3 regions of the Brachybacterium rhamnosum genome follow, and region 3 is predicted to be linked to each of the others. Evidence: predicted binding sites of a transcription regulator. Region 3 holds the regulator's gene; each other region holds the start of a gene.

Region 1 (3,274 bases), on a different contig from region 3:
CTCGACGCCGTAGCCGTCGAGCTCGATGAGCAGGATCGTCGTGTCGCCCTCGGCGATCCGGGACCCCGCGTTCGCGTCGATGTCGTGCAGCGTCGCCGCGTCCAGCAGCTCCGTCGCGGCGGGCCGCACGGGGCTCAGCGAGATCGCGTTGACCCCGGCCGCGGCGGCGGTCGTCGACGGGAAGCGGGCGAGCAGGGTGCGGCGGGCGACGGGAAGCGGGCGGATCCGCACCGTCGCGGCGGTGACCACGGCGAGCGTGCCCTCCGAGCCGATGAGCAGCTGCGTGAGGTCCAGGCCCGTGACGCCCTTGATCGAGCGGTGGCCGGTGCGCAGGAGCGTGCCGTCGGCGAGGACCGCCTCGAGGGCGAGCACCGACTCGCGGGTCACGCCGTACTTCGCGCAGTGCAGCCCGCCCGCGTTGGTGGCGATGTTGCCGCCGATGCTCGAGAGCCGCGCGCTCGCCGGGTCCGGAGCGTAGAAGAAGCCGTGCGGGGCCAGCGCGGCGGAGAGGTCCGCGGTGATGACGCCCGCCTCGACCACGGCGACCTCGTCGAGCGGGTCGATCTCGCGGATCGCGGTGAGCCGCTCGAGGCCCAGCACGATCGCGCCGTGCGAGGGGACGGCGCCGCCGGAGAGGCCGGAGCCGGAGCCGCGGGGCACGACGACGGTGCCCGTCTCGTGCGCGGCGCGCAGGGTCGCCTGGACCCCCGCGGTGTCGCGGGGCAGGACGAGCAGGAACTCGGTCCCGGCCTCGGCGCGGACGGCCGTGTCCCCCGCGTAGCGCTCCTCGGGCTCCGTGATCACGGCGTCCTCGCCGATCTCGGCGCGCAGCCGGGCGGCGAGGTCGGTGAGGTGCGGGTTCAGCCCGGTGGGCGCGGTGGTCGTCACGCTGGCTCCTTGAGGTCGGAAGTGATCGCCGTCCATGGTGGGGGCGATGAAGGCATAAGAGCAAACGATGACCAACATAAGCGTTCATGTCGCGTCACCTGAGGGTGGGGATGGGTGGGCGGCGAGCCTGCCGGAGGAGCCGGCGGGGGCGGCGGTGGTCGGCGGGAACGGCTCGAACGGCCGTGAAAGACGGGCTTGGTGTTTCGCCAGGAGCCAATGATGGCCTTTACTCCACAGTGGCAGGTTATCCACATTCTTGGCGTTCGCATTGACGCGTGAGGGTGGGGGGATGGAGGTGGCGCTGAGGGTGGGCCCGAGGTGGTGGGCGCTGCGATGGGGGAGCGGGCTGGCCACCATTACTGCCGGTCACATGATGATCGATGCGGTATAGCCGGTCTCGAGGTCGCCGCCATCCACGGTCCTGGGGCTGCTGCCGCTCGCGGCCTGCCCTCGCCGACGCCGCGGATCGTTCCTCCCCCGAGGGTGGTCGTCCACATTCTCGGGTAGGTCGTCGAGAATGCTGGCGATCGGCGAACGGTTGTTCTAAAATGAGGGGAGTGGGGGCAAGGTGAGTTTCATCGTTCTCACTGATTCCGTGCAGTGCGCGAGAGCGCCGGGCAGATGCTTCGGGGAGGAGTGGTGGGTGATGACGGTGACGCGACCGCACGGCTCAACCCCGTCCGATGGCGAGCTCCCCGATCGCGCCGATCACTCCGATCGCTCCGATCGCTCCGATCGCTCCGAGGGGCCCGTCGGGCCCGATCGCGCCGCGCTCTCCCACCGGTTCCGTCGGCCGCCCCGCGGGCGCAGCCATGTGACCGCCGAGAACCTCGCGGCGAAGGGGGATCTCGCGGAGAGCTCGGCGGAGGTCGTGGTCCTCCGCCGTGTCCTCGAGCGGCGCCGCACCGTGCACGCCCACCTCTACATCGAGGAGCTCCGTGACCTCGCCACCCTGTGGGACGGCGCCTCCGGGGACGACGGCGGCAACGGGATCGCCGCCGGGCTGGTGCTGCGGTCCCGGATCGGCCGCGCCACCCGTCGGCTCCACGACGCCTACATCGGGGTCACCGATCTGCCCGCGTGCCTCGCCCGGGTCGAGTCGGGGGACCTGCCCACGGAATGGTTCGACCAGCTCGTCCGCGCCGTGCGCGACCTGCCCGGGGCCCAGCGGCGGCAGGTCGACGAGACCGTCGCGGGGTGGCGGGTCGAGTCGCTGTCCCCGGATCGTTTCCGGACCCTCGTGAAGCACCTCGTGACCTGGCTCGACCCCGAGGTCGGCGCCGGAGGCGACCCCGCATCGCGGCGGGACGTCTTCCTCGAGCACTCGCCCGCACCGGACGGGACCGCGTTCCTCACCATCGTCGGCCCGATCCCGGAGATCCTCGACCTCAGCACGCGTCTGGACCAGGCCGCCCGCTCCGTGCAGGACGCGCAGCGGCACGCCCTCGAGCGGATCGCCGCCGGTAGCCAGGACCGGCAGATCCCCTGGGACCGGGACGGGGAGGTCGCCGCGAGCGGGCGGCCGATGTCGCTGCGGGCACTCCGCTACGTGCTGCTCACGCGCAGCCCGATCGCGACCGACGGGGTCGAGATCCCGTCGATGCCGCTGCGGATGAACCTCACCGTCCCCGTCCTCTCCCTGCTCGGCATGTCGGACGCCCCCGCGACGCTCGAGGGAGTGCATCCGATCCCGATCGACATGGCCCGCACGCTCTGCGCCCGGGCGACCGTGTGGCATCGCGTCCTGACCCATCCGATCACCGGCGAGTTCCTGCCGGTCGCGGCCCAGCAGTACCGGCCCAGCGCGGCGATGATCGAGCACCTGAGGCTCATCGACCCCGTGTGCGCGGTGCCGGGCTGCGATCGCACCGTGCTCCACGTGGGGGAATGGGACCACATCGAGGAGTTCGACCATCTCGATCCCGCCGCGGGCGGCCCCACCTCGCCGGAGAACCTCCACGGGCTCTGCCGGAGCCACCACCGGATGAAGACGGACGGCGCGCTGGACCCCCAGCGCTCCCCGGACGGCACCTCCACGCGGTGGGCTGCCGGCGGCATCGACTGGGTGGACGTCCAGAAGAACTCCGACCTCGTCACCAGCGTCCTCGCCGCGACGTACCAGCGGGTCTGGGACCGGTTCCAGGAGAGGATCCGCGTCGCCGAGGCGATCACCGCGGGCCGGAACGGTCCACCGGGCGATGCCTTCCGCGGTGATGAACCGCCACCACCCACGGAACCCGACCCGCCGTTCTGAGTCGCTGCCCCGCGTCCCGGGACGGTGCGGCTCAGTACCCCGGCGGGCGGTAGCCGGCCGCGGCGTACTGCGCCGCCAGCCGCTCGTTGTGCCGCGAGGCGGCCATGCATCCCCAGATCATGCTCGTGATCC
Region 2 (3,274 bases), on a different contig from region 3:
GCGGCGCCGTCGGCCCCGCGTGCGCGGATCTCGCGGGCCCCGCGGGCCCCGCGGACCCCGCCGCGACCGCGACGGACCCCCGTCGGCGGATCCGCGTCCTCCGCGCGGCCCTCGACGCCCTGCCGGCCGCGCGCGCGGACCTGCTCGGCGCGCCGGAGCCGATGCTGCGCCTGCGGCTCGCCCAGGCGCTCGAGGCCGCGGGTCTCACGGAGTCCGCGACGACGGCTGCGCTCGACGCCCTCGAGCTGCTCGAGGAGGTGGACGCCGACCCCGAGGCGGAGGCCTCGCGCCGGGCCGATCCGCACCGGGTGCGCATCGCCGCCCACGCCGTCCTCGCCCGTACCCTGCGCGCCTCGCATCCGCTCGCCGCGGTGCGCCACGCCCTCGATGCTCTCGGCGTCATGCGCCGCGTCGAGGACGCGCCGCTGCGCGTGGGCCTCGTGACGGACCTGCTCGAGGCGCTGACCGCGGCCGGCCTCGAGCGGGATGCCTCCTTCGCTGCGGGCCGCCTGGCCTCCCTGCAGCGCTCACTGCGGCGGGACGAGCTGCGCACGGGACCGCTGCTCGCGGTCGCCGGCCAGCGGATCCGGGTGGGGCGGGCAGACGAGGCCCGCGAGGCGCTCGAGGAGGTGCGTCGGATCGCGCGCGATCACCGCGACCGGTCGACCGATCTCGAGGCCGCGCGCCTGCTCGCGACGCTGTACGAGCGCGAGGGTGACCTGCGCGGTTCCTTGCTCCAGCTGCGCCGGGTCGCGGCGGACGCCCGCTGGCTGAGCGACGACCTCGCGACCCCCGCCCCGCGGCGCGGGCCGTTCCTGCGGATCGAGCTCGAGGCGCTCGCGCTCGTGCTGCGCCGTGCGATGGACCTCGGCGAGACGCCGACCGCGCGCGCCGCCGCCCGCGCGATCGAGCGCCGCACCCGGCCCGACGGCGGACGGCTCCTGCTGCCCTCGGCCCTGCTGTGGGACCACCGGGTCGATGCGCGGGTGGGGGAGCTCGTGGCGGTCGCCGCCGCGGAGCCCGACGCCGAGGAGCTGCCTCAGCTGCTCGACGGCGCCCGCGAGGTGATCGGCCTCGCCCCGGGCGGTCATGAGGAGCGCGCCCTGTACTGGCGCGCCTACCTTGACGAGCAGCATGCGCTGCTGCTCGAGCGCCGTGGGGAGCGGGAGGCGGCGCTCGCCGCTGCGCTGCAGGCCCAGGCGCAGTGGCGCAACCAGGACGCCGAGGCCGACGACCTCGAGCGGATCGACGCCCTCGTCGGCCGGCTCTCCGCGGAGGCCTGAATCCCGCCGCCTTTCCTCCCCACTCGACGTTATCCACAATTTCGATGGGTTCTCTCGATGTGCTCGCCTTCGTCGATCAGACGTTCTAAAATAAGGGGAGCGGAACGGTGGGGATTCATGGGGATCCCCGGCCCCGATGAGCACGAGGAGGTGTGGGGATGTCGGCTCCGGTCAAGGCTGTCTCCGGGCAGGCCTCTGCTTCCCAGCACCCCCTGGCGTCCGTCCTCGCGGTCCCTTCGGTGCCCGTCCCGCCCGACTCCTCGGCGCCTGCCCCGCAGGCTTCCTCGGGCGCCGCCCCCCCTCCCGTCGCCCTGGACGCTCGCTCCCTCCCGCGCCGTCTGCGGGGTTCCGTGCGAGGGCGCAGCGGGGTCACGGAGGAGAACCTCGATGCCCGTGCGGAGGTCGAGGAGGGCTCGCCCGAGTCGGCGGCGCTGCAGCGGATCCTGCGCCGGCGTCGCGAGGTGCAGGCGGCCGCCTATGTCGCGGAGCTGACGGACCTCGCGGAGCTCTGGGTGGAGGACGCGGGGGACGACGGCGACCTGAACGCCGTCGCGGTCGGTGTGGTGCTGCGCGCCAAGCTCGGCCGCGCCGCCGGCCGCCTCCGTGATGCGCGCATGGCCGTCGCCGATCTCCCGCGATGCCTCGCCCAGGTCGGGTCCGGCGCCCTGCCGCCGGAATGGTGCGATCACCTGCTCCGCTCCGTCCGCAGTCTCACCGCTGCTCAGCGTACTTTCGTCGACGAGCAGGTCTCGTCCTGGCAGCTCGAGACGCTCCCGGCGGACAGGTTCTGGACCCTGCTGCGGCAGCTCGTCGCCTGGGTCGACACAGCCGCCGCGGCGGGCGGCACCGCCGAGTCCAAACGGGACGTCGAGCTCGTCCTCCCCAGCGAGGACGACGGCACCGCGCAGCTCACCGTGACCGGCCCCGCCCCGGAGATCCTCGACCTCGCCAAGCGCCTCGACCGCGCCGCGCATGCCGTCCAGGATGCGCAGCGCCACGCGCTCGCCCGCATCGGCGCCGGCGAAGCGGGGGTGGCGATCCCCTGGGACGTCCACGGTGACGCCGCCCGCACCGGGGCTCCGATGCCGCTCGGTGCGATCCGCTACGTCCTCCTGACCCGCTCCGAGATCGGGACCGACGGCGTCCCCGTCCCCGCCGCCGCGGTGCGGATGAACCTCGTCGTCCCCGTCCTGTCCCTCCTCGGCGTGACGGATGCGCCGGGGATGCTGGACGGGACGGTGCCGATCCCTCCTGCCATGGCCCGTGACCTCGCGGCGAACGCGACCGCCTGGCACCGGGTTCTGACGGATCCGGTCACCGGGGAATTCCTCCCCGTCGCGGCGACGACGTACCGGCCGTCCACGGCGATGGTGGAATATCTCAAGGTCGTCGACCCGATATGTGCCGTGCCCGGCTGTTCGCGGCGGGTCGTGGATATCGGGGAATCGGACCATATCCAGGAATTCGACCATATCCGTCCGGGCAGAGGCGGTGCCACGAGCCCGGAGAACCTGCACCGGCTGTGCCGCACCCACCATCGGATGAAGACCAGCAGGGCTCTCGACCCGGAACGCACCGACACCGGCAGCACGAGGTGGACGGTGGGGGAGCTGACCTCCACGGAGGTCGAGGCGCAGCGTGACCTCGTGACACAGGTCCTCGCCGCGGACTTCCGCACGGCCTGGGACCGCTACCAGGCGGGGCTCCGCGCGAAGCGGGACGCCGCCCTCGAGCGGGAGCTCGAGGCGGCGGGGTTCTTCGCCCGCTCCGTGGAGGACGAGCTCCACGAGGAGTACCTGCTCCGTCGCAGCGCCCAGCTCGTCGAGTACTACGAGGACTGGCAGGGGCCCGCCGGGATCGACCCGCCGCCCCCGCCGCCGCTTCCCCCGCTCCCGCCTCCGCCACCCGATCCGTTCGACGTCCCGCCGCCGTTCTGACCCGGCGGAGCCCTGCCATGGCGCGTCGAACTGCCGTAGCGTAGGGAGCCCGGC
Region 3 (3,274 bases):
CGGCGCGAGCGAACGGCTCGGGGACCAGGTGCGGCGACTGCGCGCCTGGGCGGAGGAGACGGAGACGGGTGACCGCGACAGCCTCGAGGACCCGGTCTCCGACCGCGCCTGGCGTCAGGTCTCCGTGCTCGGCAACCAGTGCCTCGGCCAGACCTGCCCGATGGTCGGGTCCTGCTTCGCCGAGCGCAGCCGCGAGATCGCGAAGGAGGTCGACGTCATCGTCACGAACCATGCGCTGCTCGCGATCGACGCCTTCGACGGCCACGGGATCATCCCCGAGCACGACGTGGTCGTCTTCGACGAGGCCCACGACCTCACCTCCCGCGTCACCGGCGCCGTCACCGAGGTGCTCGTCCCCGGCATGGTGCGGGGGACCGTGCGCGACCTCCGGGGTCTGGGCATGGCCGCGACCGCGCTCGACGACGCCGGCGACGAGCTGCGCGAGGCCCTCGCGCTCGTCCCCGACGGGCGGGTGATCGGGGACCTCCCGGAGCGCCTCGCCGATGCGATCGAGCAGCTTCGCGTCCAGGCCCGCACCGCCCACACCGACGCCAAGGACGCGGGGGACGAGGGCGTGGTCGGCACGGCCGGCGCGCGCAAGGCGGTGCGCTCGAGCCTGCAGGAGATCATCGACGTCTGCGAGCGTCTCCTGGACCCGGCGGAGGACGACGTCGTCTCCGTCTCCCACTCGCCCGTCACCGGGCGCTCGAGCGTGCAGGTCGCGCCGCTGAGCGTCGCGCTCGCGATGCGCGGGGCGATCCTCGAGCACCGCACGGCCGTGCTCGCCTCCGCGACCCTCGCCCTGGGCGGCCGCTTCGAGCCGCCCGCAGGGGAGGTGGGGCTCGCGCGCGCGGCACGCACCGGGGTGGACGAGGTCCCCTCCCGGGAGGACCACGGCGCCTGGGCGGGCCTCGACGTGGGAAGCCCGTTCGCCTACCGCCGCCAGGGCATCCTCTACACGGCCGCGCATCTGCCGCGGCCGGGCCGCGAGGGGCCGAGCATCGAGATGCTCGACCATCTGACCGAGCTCGTGGAGGCCTCCCACGGCGGTGCGCTGTGCCTGTTCTCCTCCCGCCGGGGCGCGGAGCTCGCCGCGGAGCACGTGCGCGCCCGGCTCGACCTCCCCATCGGCGTGCAGGGGGAGGACTCGATGGGGAACCTCGTGCGGGACTTCCGGGAGGACCCGGACACGAGCCTCTTCGGCACCCTCACCCTGTGGCAGGGCGTGGACGTCGCCGGTCAGGCCTGCCGCCTGGTGACGATCGACCGCATCCCGTTCCCGCGCCCGGACGATCCGCTGACGGCTGCGCGCCAGGAGCGCGTGGACCAGCGGGGGAGCAGCGGCTTCATGGCGGTCTCCGTGCAGCATGCGGCGCTGCTCATGGCGCAGGGCGCCGGCCGGCTGATCCGCACGCAGGAGGACCGCGGCATGGTCGCCGTGCTCGACCCGCGGCTGGCGACGGCCCGCTACGGGCAGGTGCTGAGGGCGGCGATGCCTCCGCTGTGGCCCACCCAGGACCCGCGCGTCGCAGTCGACGCGCTGAGGCGGCTCAGCGCGTCCTGAGCCTCGCGGTACGACGGCCCCGTGGCGTGACGGACGCTGAGCCCAGCGGGTACTGAACCGGAGGGGCCTGAGCTGGCTGGGACTCGGCCGGCGGAAGCCCGTGCGGTGGGGTCTGGGCCGACGGTACCCGAGCCGGTGGGGTCTGGGCCCAGCGCGACCTCAGACCGCACGGAGGACGGCGACGACCTTGCCGAGGATCTCGGCGGCGTCGCCGAGGATCGGCGTGAATGCCGGGTTGTGCGGCATGAGCCAGATGTGGCCGTCCCGCTGGGCGAACGTCTTGACGGTCGCCTCGCCGTCGATCATCGCGGCGACGATCTCGCCTTTCTCCGCCGTGGGCTGCGAGCGGACCACGACCCAGTCGCCGTCGCAGATCGCCGCGTCGATCATCGACTCGCCGACCACCTGCAGCAGGAAGAGGTCGCCGTCGCCGACGAGCCGCTCGGGCAGCGTGAAGACGTCCTCGACCTGCTCATGCGCGGTGATGGGGACGCCTGCGGCGATCCGTCCCACGAGCGGCACGGGCACGGAGGGGCCGGCCATGACCTCGGCGGGATCGGCCTCCTGCTCGGGGGCGCCGTCCTCCCCGGGCATGACGACCTCCATCGCGCGGGGGCTGCGGGGGTCGCGACGCAGGAATCCCTTGCGCTCGAGCACCTGGAGCTGGTGGGAGACCGAGGAGGACGAGGTGAGTCCCACGGCGTCGCCGATCTCCCGGATGGTGGGCGGGTAGCCGCGCGAGCGCAGCGACGCGGTGATGGTCTCCAGCACGAGCCGCTGGCGACGGGAGAGCGCGGCCGTGGCCTCGGACGGCGACTCCTCGCGCAGGCGGCGGAGCGGCTCGGGTCGGGACGGGATGCTCGGCGACATCGGGCGGTCCTCCTGGCTTCGTCTGTCTGACCCTCGCGGTTCGGTGGTCGTGTCACCCAGGGTAGGTCGGCCGGGAGCGAACTCCAAACATGTGTTCGAGTTTTCTCTTGCGTGTCGTGACGGTCTGCCCTAGAGTCGCACACAGATTCGATCGAACAGGAGTTCGTAAGATGCATACTCGTCAGGCCACCGTCACCGCTCTTCCCCTGCGTGGCACCTCTTCTGTCGCCCGTCCCGCTCGTGCAGGTGTTCGACTGGAGGTCACCCGTCGGGGCCGCATGCTCGTCACCGCGATCGCCTTCCTCCTCGGGCTGGCCGTCGCCGCCCTCGCCCTGCTCGTCCTCGACGTCCCCTCCGCCCTCGCGGGTGACGGGGCCGACGGCGAGCGGACGGTCACCGTGGCCGCCGGCGACGACCTCTGGTCCTACGCCGATCTCTACGCCCCCGAGGGCATGAGCGACGCCGACTTCGTCACCGAGGTCCGCGCGCTCAACGAGCTCCCCACCCCGCGCCTCACGCAGGGCCAGGAGATCGTGCTGCCCGCCGCGGATCCCGCCGGGCGCTGATCCCCCGGGCCAGGTACCCTGGCCCGATGCACTGCCCGTACTGCCGTCATCCCGATTCGAGGGTCGTCGACTCGCGCACGTCCGACGACGGCGGCACGATCCGGCGCCGGCGCCAGTGCCCCCAGTGCTCCCGCCGCTTCTCCACCACGGAGACGGCCTCGCTCTCCGTGCTCAAGCGATCCGGGGTGAGCGAGCCCTTCAGCCGGGCGAAGGTCATCTCCGGCGTGCGCAAGGCCTGCCAGGGTCGTCCCGTCTCCGACGATCAGCTCGCCGT

Evidence for each region. Region 3 encodes LexA, which represses DNA repair genes until DNA is damaged. Its sites were predicted from a motif close to TCGAACANNTGTTCGA; they were not measured.
Region 1: the regulator LexA is predicted to act here: its motif matches at 1,419-1,434, upstream of ABD080_RS16225 (HNH endonuclease signature motif containing protein).
Region 2: the regulator LexA is predicted to act here: its motif matches at 1,356-1,371, upstream of ABD080_RS03545 (HNH endonuclease signature motif containing protein).

The regions. Positions count from the first base shown of each region.
Region 1 is NZ_BAAAIS010000006.1:32,329-35,602, reverse strand. It holds gene ABD080_RS16230 (FAD-binding oxidoreductase) at 1-888, opposite strand, end outside; gene ABD080_RS16225 (HNH endonuclease signature motif containing protein) at 1,703-3,142, shown strand; gene ABD080_RS16220 (hypothetical protein) at 3,174-3,274, opposite strand, start outside.
Region 2 is NZ_BAAAIS010000002.1:354,806-358,079, reverse strand. It holds gene ABD080_RS03550 (hypothetical protein) at 1-1,283, shown strand, start outside; gene ABD080_RS03545 (HNH endonuclease signature motif containing protein) at 1,634-3,220, shown strand.
Region 3 is NZ_BAAAIS010000001.1:305,220-308,493, reverse strand. It holds gene ABD080_RS01425 (ATP-dependent DNA helicase) at 1-1,564, shown strand, start outside; gene lexA (transcriptional repressor LexA) at 1,724-2,434, opposite strand; gene ABD080_RS01415 (peptidoglycan-binding protein LysM) at 2,713-3,000, shown strand; gene nrdR (transcriptional regulator NrdR) at 3,027-3,274, shown strand, end outside.